DNA from 3 places in the Rhodopseudomonas sp. BAL398 genome. Region 1 is predicted to be linked to each of the others. Evidence: predicted binding sites of a transcription regulator. Region 1 holds the regulator's gene; each other region holds the start of a gene.
The links. The regulator PhoB, encoded in region 1, activates phosphate uptake and scavenging genes when phosphate is short. The targets are predictions, from matches to a motif close to TGTCATNNANCTGTCAT.

Region 1 (10,004 bases):
ACCCAGTTCGAATACACCCTGCAGGACGCCGATCTGGGCGAACTCAACCAATGGGCGCCAAAGATTCTCGCCAAGATGAAGACGCTGCCGGAATTGCGCGACGTCGCCACCGACCAGCAGACCGAAGGCTCGACCCTGACGCTGACGATCAACCGCGACGCCGCCTCGCGCTTCGGCATCCAGCCGCAACTGATCGACGACACGCTGTACGACGCCTTCGGCCAGCGCCAGGTGGCGCAATATTTCACCCAGCTGAACAGCTATCACGTGATCCTGGAGATCCTGCCGGCGTTGCAGGGCGATCTCGCCACGCTGAACAAGATCTACATCAAGTCGCCCTCGACCGGGGACCAGGTGCCGCTGTCGGCATTCGCGACCTGGACCAGCGTGCCGGTGCGGCCGCTGTCGATCAGCCATCAGGGCCAGTTCCCGGCGACCACGATCAGCTTCAACCTCGCCGAGGGCACCGCGCTCGGCCAAGCCACCACCGCGGTGCAGGCCGCGATGGCGCAGCTCGGCGCGCCGGCGACGCTGAACGGCAGTTTCCAGGGCACCGCCCAGGCGTTCCAGCAATCACTCAGCACCGTGCCGCTGCTGATCCTGGCGGCGCTCGTCGTGGTCTATCTGATCCTCGGCATTCTGTACGAAAGCTACATTCACCCGCTGACGATTCTGTCGACGCTGCCCTCCGCCGGCGTCGGCGCGCTGGCGATCCTGATGCTGTTCGGCTTCGATTTCAGCCTGATCGCGCTGATCGGCATCATCCTGCTGATCGGCATCGTCAAGAAAAACGGCATCATGCTGGTGGATTTCGCGATCTCGGCCGAACGCGATCGCGGCCTGCCGCCCGAGCAGGCGATCCGCGAAGCCGCGCTGTTGCGGTTCCGCCCGATCATGATGACGACCATGGCGGCCATGCTGGGCGGCGTGCCGCTGATGCTGGGCACCGGCACCGGCTCCGAGATCCGCCAGCCGCTTGGCTATGCGATGGTGGGCGGATTGTTGGTCAGCCAGCTGCTGACGCTGTTCACCACCCCGGTGGTGTATCTCTATCTCGACAGGCTATCCAACGCGATGTCGGGCACGGGACGGTCGCAACGCGCCGCAACCAACGCCGCCGCGACTGAATCAGGCCCGCTCAAGCAGGCCGCCGAGTAGGTCAACCGACGACGTCGAGGCACCAGGCCAGAATGCCTTTGTGGGCGTGCAGGCGGTTTTCGGCTTCGTCGAACACCACTGATTGCGGGCCGTCGATCACCTCGTCGGTGACTTCCTCGCCGCGATGCGCCGGCAGGCAATGCATGAAGATCGCGTCCTTGTCGGCCAGCGACATCAGCTTGGCGTTGACCTGGAACGGCTTCAGCACATTATGGCGATGCTCGCCTTCCTTGTCGCCCATCGACACCCAGGTATCGGTGATGACGCAATCAGCGCCGCGCACCGCGGCTTCGGCATCATTGCCGAGCTGGATCGAGGCGCCGGTGGCCTTGATCCAGTCCTTCATCGCCTTGTTCGGCGCCAATTGCGGCGGCGTGGCGATGCGCAGATTGAAATGAAAGCGCTCGGCGGCATGCACCCAGGACGCCAGCACGTTGTTGTCGTCGCCGGTCCAGGCGATGGTGCGGCCTTCGATCGGGCCGCGGTGCTCCTCGAACGTCATCAGGTCGGCCATCACCTGGCCGGGATGCGAACGCCGCGTCAGGCCGTTGATCACCGGCACGGTGGCGTGCGCGGCCAGCTCCAGCAGCGATTCATGGTTGAGGATGCGGATCATGATCGCATCGACATAGCGCGACAACACCTTCGCGGTGTCGGCGAAGGTTTCGCCGCGGCCAAGCTGCATCTCGGCGCCGGTCAGCATGATCGCCTCGCCGCCGAGCTGGCGCATGCCGACATCGAACGACACCCGCGTCCGGGTCGAGGGCTTTTCGAAGATCATCGCCAGGGTCTTGCCGTCGAGCGGCTTGTCGGGCTTCACATGGGCCTTCAGCTTCGCCTTCATCGCGACGCTGGCGTCGAGAATCCGGCGCAGCTCCTTGGTCGGCACCTCGGTCAGGTCGAGGAAATGGCGCGGCGACTTGCTCATTGCACAGCCTCCCGCGGCGTCGCGGCATCGGCGAGCGTCACGCAGGCGCGCTCCAGCCGCGCCACCGCCTCCTCGATTTCGGCCTCGCTGACGATCAAGGGCGGCAACAGCCGCACCACATTGTCGCCGGCGCCGACGGTGAGCAGCTTCTGCGCTCGCAACGCGGCGATCAGATCGCCCGACGGCACCACCGCCTTCAGCCCGATCAGCAGGCCCTCGCCACGCACTTCCGACAGCACCTGCGGATGGCGATCGACCACCGAGGCGAGCTTCTGTTTCAGCAGCAGCGAGATGCGGTTGACGTGATCGAAAAAGCCCGGCTTCAGCATGACGTCGAGCACGGCATTCGCCGCCGCCACCGCCAGCGGATTGCCGCCGAAGGTGGAGCCGTGCGAGCCCGGCGCCATGCCGGCGGCGGCTTCGGCGGTGGCCAGGCAAGCGCCGATCGGAAAACCGCCGCCCAGCGCCTTGGCCAGCGACATGATATCCGGGGTCACGCCGATGCGCTGATAGGCGAATAATTCGCCGGTGCGGCCCATGCCGGTCTGCACCTCGTCGAAGATCAGCAGCAGGCCGTGCTGGTCGCACAGATCGCGCAGGGCCCGGAAGAACCCGTGCGACGGCGCGCGGACGCCGCCCTCGCCCTGCAGCGGCTCGATCAGAATGCCGGCGGTGTTGGGGCCGATCGCCTTCTTGACCGCCTCGAGATCGCCAAGCGGCACCTGGTCGAAGCCGTCCAGCGGTGCGCCATAGCCCTCGAGATATTTCGCCGCTCCGGTGGCCGCCAGCGTCCCCAGCGTGCGGCCGTGAAACGCGCCCTCGAAGGTGATGATCCGCGTGCGCTCCGGCGCGCCTTTGGAAAAATGATGATGGCGCGTCATTTTCAGCGCGCATTCCATCGCCTCGGCGCCCGAATTGGCGAAGAACACGAAATCGGCGAAACTCTGCTCGCACAGCCGCGCCGCCAGCCGCTCGCCGTCGGGGCTCTTGAACAGGTTCGACATGTGCCACAGCGTGGCGGCCTGCGCCTGCAGCGCGGCGACCAGATGCGGATGGCAATGGCCGAGCGCATTGACCGCGACGCCGCTGGTGAAATCCAGATAGCGCTCCTTGTCGGTGCCGATCAGCCAGACGCCCTCGCCGCGCTCGAAGGCGAGGTCCGCCCTGGCGAATACTGGCAACAGATGGGAGGTGCTTGCGCTTTTGGACATGGCCGATCCGATCGGAAAATTGGGGCACAAAGTCCGCCGTGCCCGTCACGGCCGCCGACCAACCTACCCCGGAAACGAAACGTGCCGCCTTTCCAGGCGGCACGTGGCTTTATTCTAGAAGCGCGCGGCACCCTGTCAACCGATGCTTCGCCCGTATTTTCCGGGCATCGGCGCCGGATCGCGGACATCCCGCGGCCGCAAGGCGGTCCGGCCGGCTGCGCGGGGCCGAACCGGCGAGAGCCGGCCACGCGAACAATTGGCGTCGGCGGTCGAAATGCCTGAACCAAACCCGCCCATGCTTCGTTGGTGCTGGGCATTGGCAAACCGGACCGCGCGATCGCTCGGCGATCGACGTTGCGAACAGGCATGACGGGCCGAAATACGAGGTCCTCGTAGTAGAAGGTGTGGATGCACCAGGTCAGACTCTTGCGCGAGAGTCACGGCATATTGTAGCCTTTGGCCTGTCGAGTACGACATCTCGTGCGCGGTTGCGATCCTCTTGAGTCCTCTGTGTTGCGTAACGCCCGGGCGAGCAAGTCGCGCCCGGCGAGGGCTAAGGGATTCTGCCGTCAGGGATTTTGGCGACATCTACGTCGCAACGCCGCACTGCGGCGAGGGCGACACGAAGGGATTAAAGCGATGACGGCACTGAGCTGGACCGACGACCGCGTCGAGCAATTGAAGAAATTATGGGAAGGCGGCTTGTCGGCGAGTCAAATCGCCGCAGAGCTTGGCAATGTGACCCGCAACGCGGTGATCGGCAAGGTTCATCGTCTCGGCCTGTCCGGCCGGGCCAAAAGCCCGTCCTCCGCGGCGCCGCGACCGCGCAAGGCGCGTCCGGCCCAGCATATGATGCGGGTGTCGCGCCCGGTGGCGCGCGGCAACACCGCGCTGGCGCATGTGTTCGAGGTCGAGGCCGAGCCGGATCCGGTGTCCTACGACAATGTGGTGCCGATGAGCCAGCGGCTGAGCCTGCAGGAGCTCAACGAGGCGACCTGCCATTGGCCGATCGGCGATCCGTCCAATCCGGAATTCTTCTTCTGCGGCGGCAAGGCGCTCGGCGGCCTGCCCTATTGCGCGCATCACTCGCGCATCGCCTACCAGCCGGCCGGCGACCGCCGCCGCCAGATGCCCAAGCCGACGCGCTAAGCCCACGCGCTAAGCCGCGTCAGCTTCAGTCAGCGCCGCATTGCGGGACGACGCCATCGCCCGGCTCGACCGGGCGACCCAAGCGCGCCGACAATCAGCAACTAACCATCAACGCTCTGCAATACTGGGTCCTCCGCTGTCGCGGAGGATGACGGCTGATGATGACGCGGCGCTGCGCACGGCATCGCGCAGCGCTCATGGGTCATCGCCCGGCTCGACCGGGCGACCGGTGTCCCAGAGCGCCGACGATCAGCAACTCACCATCAACGCCCTGCAATCCTGGGTCCTCCGCTGTCGCGGAGGATGACGGGTGACGATGACGAGGCGCCGTCCCTCACTCCGCCTTGGCGGCGAAGCGGTCGTCGAGGGCGTAGCCGGCGCCGCGCACGGTGCGGATCGGGTCCTGTTCGCGGCCGGGATTGAGCAGCTTGCGCAGCCGTCCGATATGAACGTCGACGGTGCGCTCGTCGATATAGATGTCGCGGCCCCAGACGCTGTCGAGCAATTGCTCGCGGCTGAACACCCGGCCGGGATGTTCGAGGAAGAATTCCAGCAGCCGATATTCGGTCGGGCCGAGATCGATCGGCCGCCCGGAGCGCGCCACCCGCCGCTTTTCGCGGTCGAGCTCGAGGTCGCCATAGGCCAGGATGCTGGCGAGCCGTTCCGGAGCCGCGCGCCGCAGCAGGCCCTTCACCCGCGCCAGCAATTCCGGCACAGAGAACGGCTTGACGATGTAGTCGTCGGCGCCGGTCGCAAGGCCGCGAACCCGTTCGCTTTCCTCGCCGCGCGCGGTCAGCATGATGATCGGCAGCTGCTTGGTTTCCGGCCGGGCCCGCAGCCGCCGGCACAACTCGATCCCGGACAGGCCCGGCAGCATCCAATCCAGCACGATCAGGTCGGGGATGCGCTCCTTCAGCCTGGTGTCGGCGTCGTCGCCGCGCGCCACTGTCTCGACGTCATAACCCTCGGCGTCGAGATTGTAGCGAAGCAGCGTCGTCAGCGCCTCTTCGTCCTCGACCACCAGAATGCGCGCACTCATCGTTCGTCCTCGTCAGTTGCCGGGCGCCGCATTGGCGAAATTCGTCATGTCGCCCTTCGGTCGCTTGTCGAGAAGCTGCTGCCCCTCGATCATGTAAAACACCGTCTCGGCGATGTTGGTGGCGTGGTCGCCGATCCGCTCGATGTTCTTGGCGCAGAACATCAGATGAATGCAGAACGAAATGTTGCGCGGATCTTCCATCATATAGGTCAGCAATTCGCGGAACAGCGAAGTGCAGATCGCGTCGACCTCCTCGTCGCCGTTCCACACCACCATCGCGGCCGGCAGATCGTGCGCCGTATAGGCGTCGAGCACTGCCTTGACCTGCGACTGCACCAGATCGGTCATGTGCTCGAGGCCGCGGATCAGCTTCAGCGGATGGAAATCGCTGTCGAGCGCGTTGACGCGCTTGCCGATATTCTTGGCCAGATCGCCGATCCGTTCCAGATCGGTGGCGACCCGCATCGAGCCGACGATCTCGCGCAGATCGACCGCCATCGGCTGTCGCCGCGCGATGGTCAGCACCGCGCGTTCCTCGATAGTGCGCTGCATCTGGTCGATCTCGGCATCGGCCGCGACCACGCGGGCGCCGAGCGGGATGTCGCGCCGGATCAGGGCGTCGACCGAATCCACGATCTGCCGTTCGGCGAGGCCGCCCATCTCGGCAACCAGCCTGGTGAGTTCCTGCAGGTCGCCGTCGAATGCCTTGGTGGTGTGTTCGAAGCCCATGTTCATTCTCCTCGCGCGCTGCGCGTCAGCCGAACCGGCCGGTGATGTAGTCCTGGGTGCGGCGATCGGTCGGCGAGGTGAAAATCTTGTTGGTCGGACCGAATTCGATCAACTCGCCGAGATACATGAAGGCGGTGGATTCCGAGACCCGCGCCGCCTGCTGCATATTATGCGTGACGATGGCGATGGTGTAGCTTTCCTTCAATTCGTCGATCAGCTCCTCGATCTTCGCGGTCGAGATCGGATCGAGCGCCGAGCACGGCTCGTCGAACAGGATCACTTCCGGCCGCACCGCGATGGTGCGGGCGATACAAAGCCGCTGCTGCTGCCCGCCGGACAGGCTGAGGCCCGAAGCGCCGAGCTTGTCCTTGGCCTCGGTCCACAGCGCCGCGCCGCGCAGCGCCTTCTCGACCCGGGCGTCCATCTCCGCCTTGGAGATCTTCTCGTACAGCCGGATGCCGAAGGCGATGTTCTCATAGATCGTCATCGGGAACGGGGTCGGCTTCTGGAACACCATACCGACCCGCGCCCGCAGCAGATTGAGGTCGAGCTTGGGATCGAGAATATTGGTGGAATCCAGCATCACCTGGCCCTCGGCGCGCTGCCCGGGATACAGATCATACATCCGGTTGAAGATCCGCAGCAGCGTCGACTTGCCGCAACCGGACGGCCCGATGAAGGCGGTGACCTTGTTGGCGACGAGGTTGAGGTTGATGTGCTTCAACGCGTGGTTCTGGCCGTAGTAGAAATTCAGGTCGCGCACGCTGACCTTCGGGGTTCCCTCGGGCTGATCCATCATCGGCGGCATCGGCGCGGCGGGAACGTTGGTGGCGATGGAAATCTCGGTCATTTCGCGGTCCTCTCGGCGCCAAGAATGCGCGCGCCAATGTTCAGGGCCAGCACGGCCAGGGTGATGATCAGCGCCCCGCTCCAGGCCAACTGTTTCCAGTAGTCGTAGGGGCTCTGCACGAAGTTGTTGATGGTCACCGGCAAGTTGGCCATCGTCTTGGTGAGATCAAGACTGAAGAACTGGTTGCTGAGCGCGGTGAACAATAGCGGCGCGGTTTCGCCGGCGACCCGCGCGGTGGCCAGCAGCACGCCGGTGATCAGCCCGGCGCGCGCGGCCCGGTAGGCGATCCGCTTGATCACCAGCGAGCGCGGCAGCCCGAGCGCCGAGGCCGCCTCGCGTAGCGAGCTCGGCACCAGCAGCAGCATGTCCTCGGTGGTGCGCACCACCACCGGGATCACGATCACCGCCAGCGCCAGCGCGCCGGCCAGCGCCGAGAACCGGCCCATCGGCACCACGGCGGCGCCGTAGATGAACAGGCCGATGATGATCGAAGGCGCGCTGAGCAGGATGTCGTTGATGAAGCGGATCACCGAGGTCAGGCGGTCGTGCTTGCCGTATTCGGCCAGATAGGTGCCGGCGAACAGGCCGAGCGGCGCGCCGATGCCGACGCCGATCACGGTCATCATCACCGAGCCGACGATGGCGTTGAGCAGACCGCCGGTGGTGGAGCCAGGCGGCGGGGTGTTCTGGGTGAAGATCTGGACGTTGATGCCGGCGAGGCCGTTGTAGAACAGCGTGAACAGGATCAGCGCCAGCCAGGTGACGCCGAACACCGTCGCAAACAGGCACAGGATCTTGATGGTGAGGTCGCTGCGGCGGCGGCTCTTGTAGATCGGATTCATGACGTCACCTGGAGCAACATGATCGCAGCGGAAAACCGGTGTCCATTATTCGGGTTCATGCTCAGTTCCCCGCCTTGCGTTCGAGCCGCATCAGCATCAGCCGCGCCGCCGACAGCACCAGGAATGTGAGGATGAACAGCAACAGGCCGAGCAGGATCAGGCCGGACTGGTGCAGCCCCGAACTTTCGGCGAATTCACTGGCGATCGCCGCCGAAATCGTGGTGCCGGGCGAGAAGATCGACCCGTCGATCCGGAACGAATTGCCGATGATGAAGGTCACCGCCATGGTCTCGCCGAGCGCCCGGCCGAGCGCCAGCATGATGCCGCCGATGACGCCGACCCTTGTGTAGGGGATCACCACCTTGCGCACCACTTCCCAGGTGGTGCAGCCGATGCCGTAAGCCGCCTCCTTCAGCACCGGCGGCACCGTCCTGAAGACGTCGACCGAGATCGCGGTGATGAAAGGCAGCACCATGATGGCGAGGATCAGCGCGGCGTTGAACAGGCTGAGATAGGACGGCGGTCCGGCGAAGATCGTGCCCAGCACCGGAACGCCCTCGAAGGCGCTGATCATGAACGGCTGCATGTGGTTGGCCATGAACGGCGCCAGCACGAAGAACCCCCACATCCCGTAGATGATCGAGGGAATGCCGGCGAGCAGTTCGATGGCGATGCCGATCGGGCGCCGCGCCCATTGCGGGCACAGTTCGGTGAGGAAAATCGCGATGCCGAGGCCGGCCGGGATCGCGATGATCATCGCGATCACCGAGGTGACCAGCGTGCCGTAGATCGGGCCGAGCGCGCCGAGGACCGGAGGATCGTTGGCCGGCGCCCAGCGCGCGGTCATCAGGAAGGAGAAACCGAATTCGCGGATCGCCGGCCAGGCGCCCAGGATCAGCGACAGGATGATGCCACCGAGAATCAACAGCACCGAAATCGCGCAGGCGCGCGTGACCCAATAGAAGGCGCTGTCGCCAAATTTGAACGCGCTCAGCGCCTTGGCGCGATCGTAAGGTCCGGCAGCTTCCATAACCGTACTTTGAACCGCCATATCCGCCACGCCATTCCCCTTTACAGTAGCAGGCCAGCCAGGCTTCGTCTCACGGCCTGAAGGTCTCGATTGAATCAGATTGGGCGATCGGTCGCCTGGCAACGCGGCTTGGCGCGACGCAGGCCGGTGGATCCACATTGTCGCTTAGGGGTGCGCCTTGGTCGCCAAGGGGGCGCACCTTGCAGCGCGGACCCGGAATCCGATTTCGCGTCGAGGCGATGGGGATTCCGGGGGTCGCCTGTGTCGTTCGCGACCCAACCCGGGATCGCGAACGCCGTGGAGCTCAGGATGGCTCAGCTCTTGATGTCAGCCGACCAGGTCTTTTCGATCAGCTTGACCACCGGCTCCGGCATCGGGATGTAGTCGAGCGACTCGGCCATCTTGTCGCCCTTCGCGTAAGCCCACTTGAAGAATTTGAGGGCTTCGGAGGAGGCAGCCTTGTCGACCGGCTCCTTGTGCATCAGGATGAAGGTCGCGGCGGTGATCGGCCAGGAGGCCTCGCCCGGCTGGTTGGTCAGGATCAGGTAATAACCCGGAGCCTTGGACCATTCGGCATTCGCCGCTGCGGACTGGAACGCAGCCGTGGTGGGTTGCACGGTCTTGCCGGTGCTGTTGACCATCGCGGCGTAGGTCAGCTTGCTCTGCTTGGCATAGGCATACTCGACATAACCGATCGAGTTCTTGGCCTGGCTGATATTGCCGGCAACGCCTTCATTGCCCTTGGCGCCAACGCCGACCGGCCATTCGACCGCGGTGCCTTCACCGACCTTGGACTTCCAATCGGGGCTGACCTTCGACAGATAGTTGGTGAAGTTGAAGGTGGTGCCCGAACCGTCCGAACGACGCACGACGGTGATCGCGGTCGACGGCAGCTTGACCTTCGGGTTCAGCTTCTTGATCGCGGCATCATCCCATTTGGTGATCTTGCCGAGATAGATGTTGGCGAGGGTTTCGCCGTCGAACACCATTTCACCCGGCTTGATGCCTTCGAGGTTCACGACCGGAACGATCGCGCCCATCACCATCGGCCATTGCACCAGGCCGTCC
Region 2 (10,004 bases), 130 kb from region 1:
TCAACAGCTGGGACCGGCTGTTTCTGCCGCTGCCGTTTTCGAAATTCGTGGTTCGCTGGGGCGAGCCGATCATGGTCGACCCCGCCGAGGACCGCGACGCGGCCAGCGCCCGGCTCGCGGCGGCGCTGTCGGCGGTGCAGCGCGACGCCGATCTGCTGTCCGGCCGGGTGCCGATCGAGCCGGCCTGAGCGAGCCCGACAGGATTCGCCCCTGCTAAAAAAATTCCGCGCCGAGCCTGCGCATCATCGGGATGAAATCCGGGAAGCTGGTGGCGATGAAGGCGGTATCGTCGACCTGCACCGGCTGCTCCGACGCCAGCCCCATCACCAGCGCCGACATCGCGATGCGATGGTCCATATGGGTGGCGACCAGGCCGCCGCCCGGAACGTGGCCTCGGCCCTCAACAATGAGGTCGTCGCCCTCGATCTCGACCGCGACGCCATTGACCCGCAGCATCGCCGCGGTGGCCTCCAGCCGGTCGGATTCCTTGACCCGCAATTCCTTCAGCCCGCGCATCCGCGTGGTGCCCTCGGCAAAGGCAGCTGCCACCGCCAGCACCAGATATTCGTCGATCATCGACGGCGCGCGCTGCGGCGGCACATCGACGCCCTTCAGCTTCGAGGCCCGCACCCGGAACTGGGCCATCGGCTCGCCGGCATCGCCGCGGACCTCGCTCTCCTCGATCGAGGCGCCCATTTCGCGCAGGGTCTTGAACAGGCCGGTGCGCAGCGGATTGGTCATCACCTCGCTGAGCATGATATCGGAACCCGGCACGATCAACGCCGCCACCATCGGAAACGCCGCCGAGGACGGGTCGGCCGGCACCACCACCGGCGCGCCGCGCAATTCCGGCTGGCCGGTCAGCGAGATCCGGCGGCCATGGGCGCCCTCCGGCTCGGACGTCAGCGCGGCGCCGAAATGGCGCAGCATCAGCTCGGTATGGTCGCGGCTGGCCTCGGTTTCGATCACCGTGGTGACGCCGGGCGCGGCCAGCCCGGCCAGCAGCACCGCCGACTTGATCTGCGCCGAGGCCACGGGGGTCTGGTAGCGAATCGGCAGCGGATCGCGGGCGCCGGCCAGGGTCAGCGGCAAACGACCACCGTCTCGGCTTTCGATGATTCGCGCCCCCATCAGTTCCAGCGGATCGACGATGCGGCGCATCGGCCGGCCGCGCAGCGACGAATCGCCATCGAACGTCGCCACGATCGGGCAGCCCGCCACCGCGCCCATCACCAGCCGGCAGCCGGTCCCGGAATTTCCGAAATCCAGCGGGGCGGCCGGCTGGGCGAAGCCCGCGACCCCAACGCCTTGAACCGTCCAGGCAAAATCGCCGGTGCGGGCGACCTGCGCGCCCAGCGCTTGCATGGCCTTGGCGGTATTGAGAACATCCTCGCCTTCGAGCAGGCCCGAAATCGCGGTTTCGCCGACCGCAAGCGCGCCGAGAATCAAGGCGCGGTGCGAAATCGACTTGTCGCCGGGAACACGAGCGGCCCCGCTGAGGACGGCGCTGCGCCGTGCTTGCAGCGGCGTGGGGTGTGCGGAATTGGTCAAGATTGGGTTCCTTTGCGCGCTCGAGCGGGATCGCCAAGGGCCGCGCGCATCACGCTGCAGGCCATCGCGCGCACAGCGCTATTGACAGCAGCGTAGCAACTAGCCAAGTGAAGCACCGTTTTTCTAGAATTCCCAGGATTGCACAAGTGGCCAAATCCGATCTCGGAACCAAGCGAATTTGCCCGACCACGGGTAAAAAGTTTTACGACCTCAATAAGAGTCCCGTGATCTCTCCCTATACCGGCGAGGTGGTGCCGATTGCGCCGGTACCGCCGCCGCGGACCCGCGCCGACGCGGCGTCCCGCGCCGCCGCAGCGGCATCCGCCGCATCGGCCGCCGAGACGCCCGAGGCGGCCGAGGCCGATGCCGAGGAATTGGTGCCGCTGGAAGAAGCCGATGCCGAGGAAAAGACCGGCAAGGTCAAGGCCGTGGTCCCTGAATCGGAAGACGATATTGAGATCGACGACAACATCGAGGACGATGACGACGACGATTCGACCTTCATCGCCGACGACGAAGAGAGCGATGATGACGTGACCGACATCATTGGTGACGTTTCAGGTGATGAGGAGACTTGAGGTCTGCCCTGATATGTGTTCAGGGTGCTGCCCGCGCGCCGACTGATTTGCCGACGCGCGAAAGTTACGGGGCCATAGCTCAGCTGGGAGAGCGCTTGCATGGCATGCAAGAGGTCGGCGGTTCGATCCCGCCTGGCTCCACCAGCCTTCGCTGGCTTCGCCAGCTTCGGCTCGGCGAGCCGGAAGCCCTCTCGAGGGCGAAGGCAGCGAAGGCTGCCGCGGCGTAGCCCGCAGGGCGAAGCCGGGCCGGTCAAGTTCAGCCAAATTCCTCCACACTTCGCCAGCTTCGGTTCGGCAAGCCGGAAACCCTCTCGAGCGCGAAGGCAGCGAAGGCTGCCGCGGCGTAGCCCGCAGAGCGAAGCCGGGCCGGTCAAGTTCAGCCAAATTCCTCCACACTTCGCCAGCTTCGGCTCGGCAAGCCGGAAGCCCTCTCGAGAGCGAAGGCAGCGAAGGCTGCCGCGGCGTAGCCCGCAGGGCGAAGCCGGGCCGGTCAAATTCATCCAAATCCCGCAACGCTTCGCCAGCTTCGGCTCGGCAATCCTGATTCGGCGATTTGATTCGGCTCGGCCCGATGAAATACGTCTACATCCTTGAAAGTCTTGAATCAGAGCATTTCTATATCGGCATCGCCGATGATCTCCGCGCGCGACTGGCCAAGCACAATGCCGGCGAGGTGTCACACACTTCAAAATTCAAGCCGTGGCGGCTGAAAACCTATGTCGCTTTCAGCGACCGACAGAAGGCCTTCGCCTTCGAGAAATATCTCAAATCCGCGTCAGGCCGGGCATTTGCCAAGAAGCGGCTTTGACGGATAAGTTTCGCGGCGATTCCTCCAAGCTTCACAAAGAAAGCGTTCATGACCTCTGACACTCCCCCCGGCGCAATGGCCGGATTGCGCGTGATCGATCTGACTCGCGTGCTCGGCGGCCCCTATTGCACCCAGATTCTCGCCGATCACGGCGCCGACGTCATCAAGGTCGAACCGCCGGCCGGCGACGAGGTGCGCGACTGGGGCCCTCCGTTCCATGGCGACGACGCGGCCTATTTCATCGGCATCAACCGCAACAAGCGCTCAATCGGGCTCGATCTGGCCTCCCCCGGCGGGCGCACCGTGCTGTTCAAGATGCTGGAGAACGCCGACGTCCTGATCGAGAATTTCAAACCCGGTACGCTCGACAAATGGGGCCTGGGCAATGACGTGGTGCGGGAGAAGTTTCCCCGCCTGGTGCATTGCCGGATTTCCGGCTTCGGCGGCGACGGCCCGCGCGGCGGCAATCCGGGCTATGACGCCATCATCCAGGCGATGACCGGAATGATCGCCGCCACCGGCTCGCAAGCCAGCGGCCCGACCCGAATCGGCGTACCCCTGGTCGACATCACCACCGGGCTCTATGCGGCGATCGGCATCCTGATGGCGCTGGCCGAGCGGCACAAATCCGGCAAGGGGCAGTTCCTCGAGACCACGCTGTACGAGACTGGGCTGGCCATCATGCATCCGCATGCGGCGAATTATTTCCTGCACGGCAAGCCGCCGGCGCTGACCGGCAATGAGCACCCCAATCTGGTGCCCTATGCGATCTTTCCGACCCGGACCGACAATATCTTCATCGGCGTCGGCAATGACGGCACCTTCCGCAAGCTGGCCAAGGAGATCGGCAAACCCGAACTCGGCACCGATCCGCGCTTTGCCCGCAACAAGGACCGCATCGCCAACCGTGAGGCGTTGCGCGCCGAGCTGGCCGCGGTGTTCAGCCAGCACGACGCCGAACCGCTCTGTGACCGGTTGCTCGCCGCCGGCCTGCCGGCCGGCCCGGTGCAGTCGATCGACAAGGCGCTGACCAGCGCCCACACCGCCCATCGCGGCGACGTGGTCGAGCAGGATTGGTACCGGGGCGTCGCCTCGCCGATCCGGTTCGAGCGCAGCAAGGCGTCGTTGCGCAGCCTGCCGCCGAAATTCAGCGAGCACGCCAGCGCGGTGCTGGGCGAGTTCGGCTATTCGGACGCCGACATCAAGGCGCTAGTTGCCGACGGCGTCGTCAGCGGGCCGCAGCGCAAATCCTGAGCGCCGGCTGAGCCCAGCCGGGCTTGCCAATACGGTGCCGCGCAGTGACTGACGCGGCACCGATCGGGTGTTGCCGCACTGCGCTCGCCGCGGTGCGGATGCCGCGCCGCGCCCCGGCCCAGTTTGCGCTTTTTTGCGGCAGCCTTTCGCCGACGCTTTCCCGTCGGCCTTTCGTCGCTTATACGGTCATGTGCCCGTCATCCCGCGCTGCTACCGCGCCAATGACAATGACGGCCCAACCGGGAGATTCTGATGGCTGTTCGACATTTCGGCCTTGCTGCGACCCTGGCGACGACGCTGGCGCTCGCCTCGCCCGCCTATGCGGTGACTGAGATCCAGTGGTGGCACGCCATGACTGGCGGCAACAACGACGTCGTCGTCAAGCTCGCGGAGGATTTCAACGCCTCGCAGAGCGACTACAAGGTGGTCCCGACCTATAAGGGCGGCTACACCGACACTATGAACGCCGGCATCGCCGCGTTCCGCGCCGGCAACGCGCCGCACATCATGCAGGTGTTCGAGGTCGGAACCGCGACGATGATGAGCGCCACCGGCGCGGTCAAGCCGGTCTACAAGCTGATGCAGGAGACCGGCGAGAAATTCGATCCCAAGGCCTATCTGCCGGCGATCACCGGCTACTACTCGACCTCCAAGGGCGAGATGCTGTCGTTCCCCTTCAACTCGTCCTCGACGGTGATGTGGATCAATCTCGACGCCCTGAAGAAGGCCGATATCGCCGAGATCCCCAAGACCTGGCCCGAAGTGTTCGACGACGCCAAGAAGCTCAAGGCGGCCGGCTTCGACAAATGCGGCTTCTCCACCGCCTGGGTGACCTGGGTCAATCTCGAGCAGCTGTCGGCCTGGCATAATGTGCCGCTGGCGACCAAGGCCAACGGCCTCGACGGCTTCGATACCAAGCTGGTATTCAATGGTCCGGTGCAGGTCCGCCACCTGCAGAACCTGATCGATCTGCAGAAGGACAAGACCTACGATTATTCCGGCCGCGCCAATGGCGGCGAGGGCCGCTTCACCTCCGGCGAATGCCCGATCTTCCTGACCTCCTCGGGGTTCTTCGGCAACGTCAAGAAGCAGGCCAAGTTCAACTTCACCAACGCGCCGATGCCGTATTATCCCGACGTCAAGGGTGCGCCGCAGAACTCGATTATCGGCGGCGCCTCGCTGTGGGTGATGGGCGGCAAGTCGAAGGAGGAATACAAGGGCGTCGCCAAATTCCTGGCGTTCTTGTCCGATACCGATCGTCAGGTCTGGATCCACAAGGCCTCGGGCTATCTGCCGATCACCAAGGCGGCCTATGAAAAGGCCAAGGCAGAAGGCTTCTACAAGGAACAGCCCTATCTGGAGACCCCGCTCAAGGAGCTGACCAACAAGGAGCCGACCGAGAATTCCCGCGGCTTGCGGCTCGGCAACATGGTGCAGCTGCGCGACGTCTGGGCCGAGGAAATCGAGCAGGCGCTGGCCGGCAAGAAGACCGCCCAGCAGGCCCTCGACGCCGCCGTCGAGCGCGGCAATGTGATCCTGCGCCAGTTCGAAAAGACCGCGGTGAAGTGATTACGTTGCAACTCACACCAACCTTGATCTCAGGGCTCTTCTCCCCTCCCCCGCGCTTGCGGCGGGGAAGGGGTCGGGGGTGACCCGGGGTAGATGTCGATGGCGCGCACGGTCGACCAACGCATCCCGCGAGCCCGGAGCCTTCGTCGAAACCCGACGGACGCCGAGCGCAAATTGTGGCAGCGTCTGCGTCGGCCGGGCTTTGCCGGGGCCCATTTCCGCCGGCAAGCAACCATCGGCCCTTATTATGCGGACTTCGCCTGCCACTCCCTCCGCCTCGTCATCGAAATCGACGGTGGCCAGCATGACGGATCGACCTCCGATGTCGTTCGCACCAAATACCTCAACGCAGCGGGCTATCGCGTGCTGAGATTCTGGAACAACGATGTTCTGCAAAATATCGACGGCGTTCTTCAGACTATCGTAGACGCCCTGCCTGCGGCTACCCCCACCCCCGACCCCTCCCCGCCGCAAGAGCGGGGGGAGGGGAGCTAGTCATGCTCAAGAACGCCGTGTTCCGCTCGCCGTGGCTGCCCTATCTGCTGATCGCGCCGCAGCTGGCGATCGTGCTGGTCTTCTTCTATTGGCCCGCGGTGCAGGCAGTGATCCAGTCGTTCCTGCTGCAGGACGCCTTCGGGCTGTCGACCAGCTGGGTCTGGTTCGACAATTATCGCGACTTGCTGACCCAGCCCGATTATTTCGCCACCATCCTGCGCACCTTCGGCTTTTCCTTCGCGATCGCGCTCTCGTCGCTATCGCTGGCGCTGCTGCTCGCGGTGATGGCCGACCGGCCGCTGCGCGGCAGCCTGTTCTATCGCACGATGCTGATTTGGCCCTATGCGGTGGCGCCGCCAGTGGTCGGCGTGCTGTGGGTGTTCATGCTCAACCCGTCGCTCGGCGTCCTCGCCCATGGGCTGAACGCGCTGGGCGTCGACTGGAATCCGCTGCTCGACGGCGATCAGGCCGCCACGCTGATCATCCTCGCCGCGGCGTGGAAGCAGATTTCCTATAATTTCCTGTTCTTCCTCGCCGGGCTGCAGGCAATCCCGTCGAGCGTGATCGAGGCCGCCGCGATTGACGGCGCGCGGCCGATGCGGCGGTTCTGGACCATCATCTTCCCGCTGCTGTCGCCGACCATCTTCTTCCTGATCATCGTCAACATCGTCTACGCCTTCTTCGACACTTTCGGCATCATCGACACCATGACCCGCGGCGGTCCAGCCAAGGCCACCGAGACCCTGGTCTACAAGGTCTACCAGGACGGCCTGCTCGGCAGCAATCTCGGCAGCTCGGCGGCGCAATCGGTGATCCTGATGGGCATCGTGATCGCGCTGACCGCGTTCCAGTTCCGCTTCGTCGAGCGCAAGGTGAATTACTGATGGTGGAGCACCGCAAATTCGGCAATCTGGTGCCGCATCTGATCCTGTGGATCGGCGTCATCATCGTCGCCTTCCCGGTCTATCTCGCCTTCGTGGCCTCGACCCAGGACACCGTGACCATCGCTAACGGCCAGATGTCGCTGCTGCCCGGCGGACATTTTCTCGAGACCTATTACAAGACGATCTTCGTCGGCTCGTCGGGCACCACGCGCGAGCCGGTCGGCAGCATGCTGTTCAATTCCTTCGTGATGGCGATGACGATCGCGATCGGCAAGATTGCGATCTCGATCATCTCGGCCTACGCCATCGTCTATTTCCGTTTTCCTTTGCGGATGGCGCTGTTCTGGCTGATCTTCATCACCCTGATGCTGCCGGTCGAGGTGCGGATCTATCCGACCTACAAGATCGCCGCCGATCTGAACCTGCTCGATTCCTATGCCGGGCTGACGCTGCCGCTGATCGCCTCGGCCACCGCGACGCTGCTGTTCCGACAGTTCTTCCTGACGGTGCCTGACGAACTGCTGGAGGCGTCGCGGATCGACGGCGCCGGGCCGTTGCGGTTCTTCTGGGATACACTGTTGCCGCTGTCGCGCACCAACATCGCGGCGCTGTTCGTGATCCTGTTCATCTACGGCTGGAATCAGTATTTGTGGCCGCTGCTGATCACCACCCGCGACGACATGCAGACGATCCAGATCGGCATTCGCAAGATGATCGTCACCTCCGACGCGCTGACCGAATGGCCGGTGGTGATGGCGACCGCGGTGCTGGCGATGCTGCCGCCGATCGCCGTGGTGGTGCTGATGCAGAAGCTGTTCGTGCGCGGCCTGGTCGAGACGGAGAAATAGCAGCAGATGGCCAGCGTCACCCTTCGCAATATCCGCAAGACCTATCCGGGCGACTTCGAGGCCATCAAGGGCGTCGATGTCGAGGTCGGCGACGGCCAGTTCTGCGTGCTGGTCGGCCCGTCGGGCTGCGGCAAGTCCACGCTGCTGCGCATGGTCGCGGGACTCGAGACCATCACCTCGGGCGAGATCGATATCGGCGGCCGCATCGTCAACCAGATCGAGCCGGCGGAGCGCGACATCGCGATGGTGTTCCAGAACTACGCGCTGTATCCGCATATGAGCGTCTACAACAATATGGCCTATGGGCTGCGCAATCGCGGCATGGCGAAGCCGGAGATCGACGCCAGGGTGCAGGAGGCCGCGCGGATCCTCGAGATCGGACCGATGCTGGCGCGCAAGCCGCGGCAATTGTCTGGCGGCCAGCGCCAGCGCGTCGCGATGGGCCGCGCCATCGTGCGGCAGCCCAAAGTGTTCCTGTTCGATGAGCCGCTGTCCAATCTCGACGCCAAGCTGCGCATCGCGATGCGGGTCGAGATCCGCAAATTGCAGCGGCGACTCGCCACCACGGCGATCTATGTCACCCATGACCAGCTCGAGGCGATGACGCTGGCCGACATGCTGGTGGTGATGAATGGCGGCGTGGTCGAGCAGATCGGCAATCCGCTGGAGGTCTACCAAAGGCCCGCCACCACTTTCGTCGCCTCCTTCATCGGCGCGCCGCCGATGAACCTGATCGCGCTCGACGGCCCCGAGCTGCGCGCGCAATTTGCCGGCGACAGCCGCAGCACCGCCGAGGCCGGGATTCTGGGAATCCGGCCGGAGGACCTGTCGATTGCGGCCGGCTCGCAGACCGCCGGCGGCTTTGCGCTCGACCTCATCGTCGACGCCATCGAGCGGGTCGGCCCGGAGACCTTCGTCTATGGCGCGCGGTCCCAGCACGGCGACGCGCCGAGCGTGAGCACCAAGCCCGGCGAATTGCCGCCCGACGAGGTGATCGTGCGGGTCCCGGGCCAGATCGCGCCGGCGATCGGCGAACGGATCGTCGCCACCGCGCCGCGCGACAAATTGCATCTGTTCAGCGCCGACGGCCGCCGCCGGATCGACCTGTGAGGGGGTAAGCCGCGCGTTCCACTGGGCCTTTTGCCATCTTGAACCGTCTCGAAATGATGACCATATTGGCTGTTGACCGACGAGCGCAGTGTTCGCCGATCACCATGGGGCGCCGTCAGGGCCCCTCAAAGTCGCTTCGAGAGGACTTTGTATGTCTCGTGTTCCTTCGTTATCCAGTCCGTTCCTGTTGGGGTTCGACGAGATTGAGCGTGCGCTCGATCGCGTCGTCAAAGGTGCCGACGGCTATCCTCCGTATAATATCGAGCGCTGCGACCGCAACAGCGGCGAGCCCGAACGGTTGCGTATCACGCTCGCGGTCGCGGGCTTCACGCGTGACCAACTCGATGTCACCATTGAGGAAAACCAGCTCGTCATCCGCGGCCGCCAGCAGGACGACAAGACCCGGCAATATATCCATCGCGGCATCGCCGCGCGCCACTTCCAGCGCACTTTCGTGCTGGCGGAGGGGATGCATGTGCTGGGTGCGGATCTGAAGAACGGGTTGTTGTCGATTGATCTGGCCCGGCCCGAGCCGGAAAGGATCGTTAAGACAATCGCTATCAATGAACACGAATAATGGAACGAGTAGCGGACTCGACCGCTTAAGCTCACAGAGGAGTCGAGACCATGAATGAAGTTGGTAGTTCTACCTGCGATAATGCCAGCCTGACCACCGAGGCGCTGGCGCATCTGGGCGAAGGCCATATCGCTTATGTGAAACAGATCCGCTCCGAGGATGTCCCGGGGCTGTTTCCCCAGGCGCCGCAGATCGCGCCCGGCCTGATGCTGTTCGCGCTGCATTCCGCCGACGGTACCCCGATCATGCTGACCGACAGCCGGGAGGCCGCGATCGCCAATGCCTGGAGCCAGGAATTGCAGGCCGTCAGCGTTCACTGAACGCGGCCAG
Region 3 (10,004 bases), 280 kb from region 1:
GATCGAGCCCGAAGCGGCGCATCAACCGTTCCAGCTCGGCCTGCAGCTCGATCAGCGGCCGGCTCGGCACCACCGAGGCGACCACCGCGCGGGGCTTCTTGCCGCCGAAGCTGGACAGGCCCTGCAACGCCACGTCGAACGGCTTGCGGTTGATCCGCACCAGGGTCGAGGCGATTTCATTCGCCGTGATCCCGTCGATATCGCCGATAAAGCGCAAAGTGACGTGGTAGTTTTCCGGATCGATCCAGCGCGCGCCCGGCAGACCGCCGCGCAGGTTGGAGAGCGTCTGGCCGATCTCGGCCGGAATTTCCAGTCCAGTGAACAAACGCGGCATCGCAAACCCTCGATGCAGGAGCCTAGGACGAATCAACGACAAATAATTCCTATCGCAGAACTGCGACACTGCGAAGTCTGGTAGTTAGAAACTCCGGTGGACACCTCATCTAGAGGGTTGGATTGCCTGGTTTTCAGCTGCGGTGCTCAGCGACCGACCCCAGAAATGCTTCAACCGTGGGCAGGATGTTGTTCACCACGATGTCGACTCCCGCGGCGGTCGGATGCATGCCATCGGCCTGGTTGAGTTTGGCGATGGTGGCGACGCCGTCGAGAAAGAACGGATATAGCGGCACCCCATGGGCTTTCGCCAGATCCGGATAGATCGAATTGAAGCGCGCGGCATAGTCGGCGCCGTAATTCGGCGGCGCCAGCATGCCGCATAACAGCACTTTGATCTTGCGCGCCTGCAGCCGCTTGATGATGTCGTCGAGCGCCGCGCGGGTGACTTTCGGATCGGTGCCGCGCAGCGCGTCATTGGCGCCGAGTTCGAGGATCACCGCCTCGGTGTCGGGCGGCACCGACCAGTCGAGCCGGCCGAGCCCGCCGGATGCGGTGTCGCCCGACACCCCGGCATTGACCATATCGGTCGCAATCCCCTTGGCTTTCAGCGCCTGCTGCAGCCGGGTCGGGAACGCCGCCTCGGCGGGCAGGCCGTAGCCGGCGCTCAGCGAATCGCCCAGCACCACGATTTTGATCGGCTTGGTGGCGAGGGCGGCGGTTTCGGCGCTCGCCGGAGCGCTCATCGCCAGCGCCGCGACGCAAAGCGCCAGCAGCCACGCAATCGTGCGCGTCGGCCTCTCGACCGCGGCCGAGGAATTGCCATATGGGGAAAGCATGGACAGTCTCATCGAAACCTCATCCTTGGCCGGCACCGCGCCGGACACCATTTCCATCACGGACGTCAACCTGTCGCTCGGGTCGGGCGCCGCGCGGGTGCATATCCTCAAGGATATCAGCCTCAAGGTCGCATCCGGCGAAGCGATCGGGCTGATCGGTCCGTCGGGATCCGGCAAATCCACCCTATTGATGGTGATGGCCGGGCTGGAGCGCCCCGACAGCGGTGAGGTGGTGCTCAATGGTACCGCTTTCAATGCCCTCGACGAGGACGCGCTGGCCCGGTTCCGCGGCCGCCATGTAGGCATCGTGTTCCAGTCGTTCCACCTGATCCCGACCATGACGGCGCTGGAGAATGTCGCGGTGCCGCTGGAACTGGCCGGCAATCCGGATGCTTCGGCGCGCGCCGCGCAGGAATTGACCTCGGTGGGTCTCGGCGAACGGCTGCATCATTATCCGACACAATTGTCCGGCGGCGAGCAGCAGCGCGTCGCGCTGGCCCGGGCGCTGGCGCCGGATCCGGCGATCCTGGTGGCGGACGAGCCGACCGGCAATCTCGACGAGACCACCGGCCGCCAGATCGTCGATCTGCTGTTCACTAAACATGCCGAACGCGGCATGACCCTGGTGCTGGTGACCCACGACACCTCGCTGGCGCAGCGCTGCGACCGTGTGGTGCGGCTGCGCTCCGGGCGGATCGACACCATGGCCGCCGGGCAAGCCCGCGCGCAGACGGCCTGAACGATGGCCGTCCTGTCCGAGCCGCGCCCCGGCCGCCTGTCGTTTCTGCCACTGCGTTATGCCCTGCGCGAGATGCGCGGCGGATTGCGCGGCTTCTATGTGTTCGTCGCCTGTATTGCGCTGGGCGTGATGGCGATCGCGGGCGTCGGCTCGGTCGCCGCCAGCCTGAGCGCCGGTCTGGCCAGCGAGGGCCGCACGCTGCTCGGCGGCGACGTGGCGTTTTCGCTGATCCAGCGCGAGGCCAAGCCCGAGGAAGTCGCGTTCCTGCGCGCGCGGGGGACCGTCTCGGTGGCCGCCACCATGCGCGGCATGGCGCGGACCACGGACGGTCGGCTGGCGCTGGTCGAGATCAAGGCGGTGGACGACGCCTATCCGATGCTCGGCAAATTGACGCTGGCGCCCGACATGTCGCCCAAGGATCTGCTGGCGGAAAAGGATGGCGTGTTCGGCGCTGCCGCCGATGCCGCGCTGCTGGCCCGGCTCGACCTCAACGTCGGCGATCGCGTCAGCGTCGGCAGCGCCAATTTCGCGATTCGTAGCGTGGTCGGCGCCGAGCCCGACAAGCTCGCCGGCAATGTCGGCTTCGGGCCGCGATTCCTGATCAGCGAACAGGCGCTGCGCGCCACCCAATTGCTGCAGCCCGGCAGCCTGGTGCGCTGGATCTACCGGGTGCGGCTGCCCGACGCCAGCGACAAGGCCGCCGACGCGCTGGCGGATGCGGCGCGCGCGACGCTGCCGCAGGCCGGATGGGAAATCCGCACCCGCGGCAATGCCTCGCCGCAGCTGGAGCGGACCATCACCCGTTTCACCCAGTTTCTGACTCTGGTCGGCCTCGCCGCGCTGCTGGTCGGCGGCGTCGGCGTCGCCAATGCGGTGAAGAGCCATATCGACCGCCGCCGCGACGTCATCGCCACCTTCAAGGCGCTGGGCGCCACCGGCCGCGACGTGTTTTCGATCTATCTGACCCAGGTGATCGTGCTGGCGGCGATCGGCTCCCTGATCGGCCTGGCGCTCGGCGCCGCGCTGCCATTCGGCATTGTCGGGCTGTTCGGCAAATTGCTGCCGCTGCCGGTGGTCGCGGCGCTGCATCCGGACGAATTGGCGCTGGGGCTGCTGTATGGCTTGTTGACCGCGCTGGCATTCGGGCTATGGCCGCTGGCGCAGGTCCATGACGTGCCGGTGGCGGCGCTGTTTCGCGAGGCGGTGATCAGCGAGCGGCACCGGCCAAGGCTGCGTTATCTGATCTGGATGGGCGCGGTGATCGTACTGCTGCTCGCGGTGGTGATCGTGCTGGCCTATGACAAGCGGGTCGCGGCGGCCTTCGTGGTCTGCGCGATCGTGGTGTTCGGGCTGCTGCGCGGCGTCGCCGCCGGGCTGATGGCACTGGCGCGGCGGTTGCCGCGCTCCAACATCACCATGCTGCGGCTGGCGATCGCCAATATCCACCGGCCCGGCGCGCTGACGCCGTCGGTGGTGATGTCGCTCGGCCTTGGCCTGGCGGTGCTGGTCACCATCACCCAGATCGACGGCAATCTGCGCCGGCAATTCATGGCGGCGCTGCCCGCCAAGGCGCCGTCATTCTTCTTCATCGATATTCCCGCCACCGAGGCCGACCGCTTCGCCGCCTTCTTGCAGCAGCAGGCGCCGCAATCCAGCGTCGAGGACGTGCCGATGCTGCGCGGCCGGATCGTCGCCGCCCGTGGCGTCAAGGCCGAGAATCTGAAGCCGTCGACCGACGCCGAATGGGTTCTGCAAAGCGACCGTGGCCTGACCTATGCCAAGGACGTGCCGCGCGGTTCCAAAGTGGTCGAGGGCCAATGGTGGGCGCCTGACTATAACGGCCCGCCGCTGGTGTCGTTCGAAAAGAAGCTCGCCGACGGGCTCGGCCTGAAGATCGGCGACGAGGTGGTGGTCAATGTGCTCGGCCGCGACATCTCCGCCACCATCAGCAATCTGCGCAGCGTCGACTGGCAGAGCCTAGGCATCAATTTCGTGCTGGTGTTCTCGCCCAATGCGTTCGCCGGCGCGCCGCATACCCATATCGCCACCTTGACCGAAAAGGGCGGCACCGCGGCGGGCGACGGCGCCCTGATCAAGGCGGTGGCCGATGCGTTTCCGATGGTGACCAGCGTGCGGGTCCGCGAGGCGCTGGAAACCGTCGGCAAGGTGGTGACCAATCTGGTGCTGGCGGTGCGCGGCGCCAGCGCGGTGACGCTGATCTCGGCGATCCTGGTGCTGGGCGGCGCGCTAGCAGCCGGGCACCGCCACCGGGTCTATGACGCGGTCATTCTGAAGACGCTCGGCGCCACACGGGCGCGCCTGCTCGGCGCCTATGCGTTGGAATATGCGATGATCGGGGCGGCCACCGCGCTGTTCGGGGTGGTCGCAGGGTCGGTCGCGGCGTGGCTGATCGTCACACGGCTGATGACGCTGAGCTTCATATGGCAGGCCGGCAGCGCCGCCGTGGTGGTGGTGGCGGCGTTGGTCGTCACCGTCGGTCTCGGTCTGCTCGGAACGCTGGTGGCGCTGAACCAGAAACCGGCCTCCGTGCTACGGAATTTGTGAAAATGCCGCGCGTCACCCGGGCCGATCCGATCCTGCCCGAACGGGTGCAAGCGGCCTGGTTTGGCCGTCCGCCAGCAGCGTGCCGGCGCCACGCCACGATGCGATTATCTTTACCCTATGGCGCGGAGCGACATTCAGCCGCGCATTAAAGCTTGCATGGAATGTGTTAGTTTCCCACATACCAGATGGGTCGGACACCGGCTGCATGGCGATAAATTCATAACAGTCATGCTTCGGTGTCCGGGATAGAATTCAAACTGGCCGCGCCCACCCTTTGCGTTTGGCCAGGCAACCACGGGATTTCGACCATGTCGGACTTCGACCGCAACTATGCTTCTCCTTTCGGCCGGGCGGCCGGGCGCGTTGACGCCGCGGCTGTCGATGCCGGTCTGCGCGCCTATATGCTGCGCATCTACAATTACATGTCGATCGGCCTGGCCATCACCGGCGCGGCCGCTCTCGGCGTCTATATGTTCGCGGTGACCAAGGATGCCTCGCAGGCGGCGCAGGCCGCCAACGGTGCCGCGCTGGCGCTGGCGCGCGGGCAATATCTGACCTCATTCGGCGTTGCCATTTTCGTGAGCCCGCTGAAGTGGGTGTTCATGCTGGCGCCGCTGGCGATGGTGTTCGTGATTTCCTTCGGCATCAACCGGCTGAAGCCCTCGACGGCGCAAATGCTGTTCTGGGCGTTTTCGGCGCTGATGGGCATCTCGCTGTCGTCGATCTTCCTGGTGTATACCCACACCTCGATCGTGCGGGTGTTCTTCATCACCGCGGCCTCGTTCGGCGCGCTGAGCCTCTATGGCTACACCACCAAGCGTGACATGACCGGAATGGGCTCGTTCCTGATCATGGGCCTGTTCGGCATCATCATCGCCAGCGTGGTGAACATCTTCGTCGCCTCCTCGATGCTGCAGTTCATCGTCTCGGTGGTCGGCGTGCTGGTGTTCGCGGGTCTGACCGCCTGGGACACCCAGCGCCTGAAGAACGACTACATCTACGGCTATGCCTCGCAGGGCGGCGACGTCGCCGAGCGCGCGGCCATCACCGGCGCGCTGTCGCTGTATTTGAACTTCATCAACCTGTTCACGCTGCTGCTGCAGCTGCTGGGCCAGCGAGAATAACGGGCTTCGCCCGAACCGATCGAATACAAGGCCCCGGCCTCGCGGCCGGGGCTTTTCTTTTGCGTTCGACAAAAATAATCTGCGGCCATGTCCGGTGCCGTGTCCCATCCCATGTTCGACGTTGAAATCAGACCCGCCGTCGCCGCCGATCTGGCGGCCATCACGGCGATCTATGAGCAGGCCGTCCGGTTCGGCACCGCGACCTTTGAGCTGACGCCGCCGGATCTGGCCGAAATGACCCGGCGATTCGAAGCGCTGCGCGATGGCGGATTTCCCTATCTGGTGGCGGTGCGGCAGGGAAGCATCGCCGGCTATGCCTATGCGGGGCCGCATCGGCCGCGGCCGGCCTATCGCTTCACGGTGGAGAATTCGATCTATCTCGACCCCGCCGCGCATCGCCGCGGGTTCGGCACCAGACTGCTGCGCGAATTGATGACGCAATGCGAGGCGCGCGGCCATCGCCAGATGATCGCGGTGATCGGCGATTCCGACAATGCCGGTTCGATCGGGCTGCACGCCCGGCTCGGCTTTGAGATGATCGGCACCAATCCGAATGTCGGGTTCAAGTTCGGTCGCTGGCTCGACACCGTGATGATGCAGCGCGCGCTGGGCGAGGGCGGCGCCACACTGCCCGACGCCTGATTAAAGCTATTCGCGGCGGCTCTGTCGTCCAGCCTTTGATGTGATGAGATCGATAGCTACGCCGCGACGGCCTTTTCACCTCTCCCATAGGGAGAGGTCGGATTGCGAAGCAATCCGGGTGAGGGGTTGGGACTGACGAGAGGTTGCAACCCCTCACCCCAACCCTCTCCCATGGGAGAGGGGGCACGCTGCCCGTGCGGTCACGGATCGAATATAGCCGCTCTGAATTCTTGTTTTGACGCGTTTCTTCACGCGAACCGGTACCCACTTCGCTCGAAAACGCTCTACACCACCGCCAGCTTGCGATCGATCGCCAGCAGCACCCGCTCCAGCTCGTGGCCGCGGCGCAGGATCTGGCCGCCCGCCGAAATCACGCTATAGGCGCCCTGTTTACGGGCCAGCCGGGGGTCTTTCTCGATCCGGTAGATCGGCACTTCCGAGGCGCGGCGAAATACCGAGAACACCGCGCGATCTTTGAGAAAGTCGATTGCATAATCGCGCCATTCGCCGGCCGCGACCATCCGCCCGTAGAGATTGAGAATGCGATTGAGCTCCACGCGATTGAACGTCACCACGGCCTGCTGTGGTGTGGCGACGGCGCCGCGCTCAGTCGCGCGAATCTCGCTTGGGTCAGTCCCCTCCGACATCGAACTCATCCCGGACTCCTGTCATTGCCCTGACATGATCGCCCCGACCGCGCCGCGCCGCAAGGGGCCGGGACCAACCGAATCCACGCGGAATCGGCAGCAACGCGCGGTCACCGGGCTCTCACAGCATCGTTAGAGCAATCTTATTACCGCCCGAATTTCGCCAATCGCCCGCCCTTTGGAATTGGCACAACACAATCACTGCGATGGCCCGGTCCTTTCGGTCCTGGATTCCTCAGCCCCCAGCCCCCCGGGATTGTCTGGATCGGGTCCATCGCATAGTTAATCCCCGGACTGGGCCAACGCGAGTTGGCCCTTTTCCGTTTGGGGTCTGCTTTATCGTCACCGGCGCAGCCGGACGACGACGGACGGCGGTGCCGCCGCGGCCGGACCCATCATCCAAGATCGAGGGAAATCAGTGCAGTGTCGCGAAGGCGGCGCCAAGCATTGCGCCCGGTCGGTCACGATCGCCGTCCTGCAGATACACCACCGCGGCGTCGACGCCGTCGCCGGTGATGTTCTCCAGCGGCACGGTCCAGCTACGCGAGGTGCCGTTCCAGTCGCCGACCTTCAGCAGATTCCGGACCACGTTGTGGTAGACGACCTGCTTGCCGCGATTCTCGCCGCGCCCGATCGAGATCGGGACCTCTTTGGAGATGGCGCCGATCCAAACCTCGCCATGGCTTGCGGCATCGCCCGGATGCGCCGCCGGCACCGAGACATCGATCTGCTTGCCGTCGAGCTTCATCATGACGCGGACCGACATTACGCCCGCGGTCGCCTCCGTCGTCTTGATCGCGTTGTTGATATCGGCGCGGTCGCTTCCGAGAACGTGAACCGAACCGTTGACGACCATCTGCGGCGTGTAGACGTCGCGATCACCGCGGACCTGGGAATAAGCCTTCTGGCGGGCGCTGAAGCGCGAATCCGCCAGCGTGTCCTTCCAGCCGAGATAGTCCCAATAGTCGATCGGCATGCTCAGCGCGATCACCGATGGGTCCTTTGCCAGCTCGCCGACGATCTTGTCGGCGGGCGGACAGGACGAGCAGCCTTGCGAGGTGAACAGCTCCACCACCGCGCGCGGATCGGCGCTGGCGGGACGGACCATCATGGCGATCGCGCACAGGCTGAGCGCGCCAGACCATCGTGAGAATCCGTTGAAAATGATCATGCTACCAAGCCACACCAACGCCCGGCCATCGGCCGGAACGCCGTCGATTGGGGGAGCCTTCGACAACCAGAAGGCGGCTCTTGAATAAGCCGCCTTCCGATCACCTGCCACTCACTTCGCAGTGAGGCAATCCGCCTTGAAATACCCCTGGCGAGGGTCAGGCCGCGAGCCGGCGCAGCACGTAGTGCAGGATGCCGCCATTGCGGTAATATTCCAGCTCGTCGAGCGTATCGATCCGGCACAGCAGCGAGACCTGACGCTTCTTGCCGTTGCCCGATACGATCTCGGCGGTCAGTTGCTGGCGTGGCTTTAGATCGCCCTGCAAGCCACGGATCGAGACCGTCTCGTCGCCCTTCAGCCCGATCGATGTCCATGAGTCGCCGTCCGCAAAGGTCAGCGGCAACACGCCCATGCCGACCAGATTGGAGCGATGGATGCGCTCGAAGCTCTCGCAGATCACGGCGCGAACGCCGAGCAGCCGCGTGCCCTTGGCGGCCCAGTCGCGCGACGATCCGTTGCCGTATTCGGCGCCGGCGAACACGACGAGCGGCACCTGCTCGGCCTGATACTTCATCGCGGCGTCATAGATCGACATCGCTTCGCCGTCGGGCCAGTGCTTGGTCAGTCCGCCTTCCGGAATATTGCCGTCGGCGCCTTTCATCATGAAGTTCTTGATCCGGATGTTGGCGAAGGTGCCGCGCATCATGATCTCGTGATTGCCGCGCCGCGTGCCGTACTGATTGAAGTCGGCGGGTCGGACCTGATGCTCGGACAGATATTTGCCGGCCGGCGAGGTCAGCTTGATCGAGCCGGCGGGCGAGATGTGATCGGTGGTGATCTTGTCGCCGAACATCGCCAGGATCCGCGCGTCGACGACGTCGACGATCGGCTCCGGCTCCATCTTCATGCCTTCGAAATAGGGCGGGTTCTGCACATAGGTGGAGCTCATGTTCCACTTGTAGGTCTCGGAGTCGACGGTCTTGATCTTGCGCCAGTTGGTGTCGCCCTTGAACACGTCGGCATATTTCTTCTTGAAGATCGCCGCGGTGACGAACTTCTTCATGAAGGCGTTGATCTCCTTGGTGGTCGGCCAGATGTCCTTGAGATAGACCGGCTGGCCATCCTTGCCGGTGCCGATCGGATCGACATTGAGGTTCTTGGTCACCGAGCCGGCCAGCGCATAGGCCACCACCAAAGGCGGCGAGGCCAGGTAATTGGCCTGCACGTCGGGCGACACCCGGCCTTCGAAATTGCGGTTACCCGACAGCACCGCGGCGGCGATGATGCCGTTGTCGTTGATCGACTTGGAAATGTCTTCCGGCAGCGGACCGGAATTGCCGATGCAGGTGGTGCAGCCGAACCCGACCAGGTTGAAGCCGACCTTGTCGAGGTCCTTCTGCAGCCCGGAATTGGCGAGATATTCCGCAACCACCTGGCTGCCCGGCGCCAGCGAGGTCTTCACCCAGGGCGCGGCCTTGAGGCCCTTGGCGGCGGCGTTGCGGGCGAGCAGCCCGGCGCCGATCAGCACGCTCGGATTCGAAGTATTGGTGCAGGAGGTGATCGCGGCGATCACCACGTCGCCATGGCCGAGATCGAAATTGCGGTTCTGGACCGCAAACCGCGCCATGTGGTCGGTGGCCTTCTTGTATTCGCTGGTCATCGCCGCGGCGAAGCCTTCGGCGACCGCCGGCAGCGCGACGCGGCCCTCAGGGCGCTTCGGTCCGGCCAATGACGGCACGACGTCGCCGAGATCGAGCGTCAGCGTCGCGGTGAACACCGGGTCGGGCGATTTCGCGGTGCGGAACATGCCCTGGGCCTTGGCGTATTTCTCCACCAGCGCGACGCGCGACGGCGCGCGGCCGGAGGTCTTCAGATAGCTCAGGGTTTCGGCATCGACCGGGAAGAAGCCGCAGGTGGCGCCATATTCCGGCGCCATATTGCCGA

Region 2: a site for PhoB is predicted at 4,376-4,392, ahead of ugpB (sn-glycerol-3-phosphate ABC transporter substrate-binding protein UgpB). Genes of this name have one in related genera too.
Region 3: a site for PhoB is predicted at 6,909-6,925, ahead of RBJ75_RS19680 (DUF2794 domain-containing protein). Genes of this name have one in related genera too.

Annotation. Positions count from the first base shown of each region.
Region 1 covers NZ_CP133111.1:3,884,839-3,894,842, forward strand. The annotation lists gene RBJ75_RS18290 (multidrug efflux RND transporter permease subunit) at 1-1,158, shown strand, start outside; gene argF (ornithine carbamoyltransferase) at 1,160-2,086, opposite strand; gene RBJ75_RS18300 (aspartate aminotransferase family protein) at 2,083-3,297, opposite strand; gene RBJ75_RS18305 (GcrA family cell cycle regulator) at 3,937-4,446, shown strand; gene phoB (phosphate regulon transcriptional regulator PhoB) at 4,781-5,485, opposite strand; gene phoU (phosphate signaling complex protein PhoU) at 5,498-6,214, opposite strand; gene pstB (phosphate ABC transporter ATP-binding protein PstB) at 6,240-7,064, opposite strand; gene pstA (phosphate ABC transporter permease PstA) at 7,061-7,906, opposite strand; gene pstC (phosphate ABC transporter permease subunit PstC) at 7,968-8,966, opposite strand; gene pstS (phosphate ABC transporter substrate-binding protein PstS) at 9,251-10,004, opposite strand, start outside.
Region 2 covers NZ_CP133111.1:4,019,055-4,029,058, forward strand. The annotation lists gene RBJ75_RS18895 (lysophospholipid acyltransferase family protein) at 1-188, shown strand, start outside; gene aroA (3-phosphoshikimate 1-carboxyvinyltransferase) at 214-1,551, opposite strand; gene RBJ75_RS18905 (TIGR02300 family protein) at 1,698-2,129, shown strand; tRNA gene RBJ75_RS18910 (tRNA-Ala) at 2,198-2,273, shown strand; gene RBJ75_RS18915 (GIY-YIG nuclease family protein) at 2,701-2,937, shown strand; gene RBJ75_RS18920 (CaiB/BaiF CoA transferase family protein) at 2,986-4,191, shown strand; gene ugpB (sn-glycerol-3-phosphate ABC transporter substrate-binding protein UgpB) at 4,444-5,760, shown strand; gene RBJ75_RS18930 (endonuclease domain-containing protein) at 5,860-6,255, shown strand; gene ugpA (sn-glycerol-3-phosphate ABC transporter permease UgpA) at 6,258-7,139, shown strand; gene ugpE (sn-glycerol-3-phosphate ABC transporter permease UgpE) at 7,139-7,987, shown strand; gene RBJ75_RS18945 (sn-glycerol-3-phosphate import ATP-binding protein UgpC) at 7,994-9,097, shown strand; gene RBJ75_RS18950 (Hsp20 family protein) at 9,249-9,674, shown strand; gene RBJ75_RS18955 (DUF1150 family protein) at 9,725-9,994, shown strand.
Region 3 covers NZ_CP133111.1:4,166,910-4,176,913, reverse strand. The annotation lists gene thpR (RNA 2',3'-cyclic phosphodiesterase) at 1-334, opposite strand, end outside; gene RBJ75_RS19705 (arylesterase) at 468-1,172, opposite strand; gene RBJ75_RS19700 (ABC transporter ATP-binding protein) at 1,171-1,911, shown strand; gene RBJ75_RS19695 (ABC transporter permease) at 1,915-4,476, shown strand; gene RBJ75_RS19690 (Bax inhibitor-1/YccA family protein) at 4,785-5,600, shown strand; gene RBJ75_RS19685 (GNAT family N-acetyltransferase) at 5,712-6,242, shown strand; gene RBJ75_RS19680 (DUF2794 domain-containing protein) at 6,527-6,898, opposite strand; gene RBJ75_RS19675 (DUF1223 domain-containing protein) at 7,305-8,060, opposite strand; gene acnA (aconitate hydratase AcnA) at 8,218-10,004, opposite strand, start outside.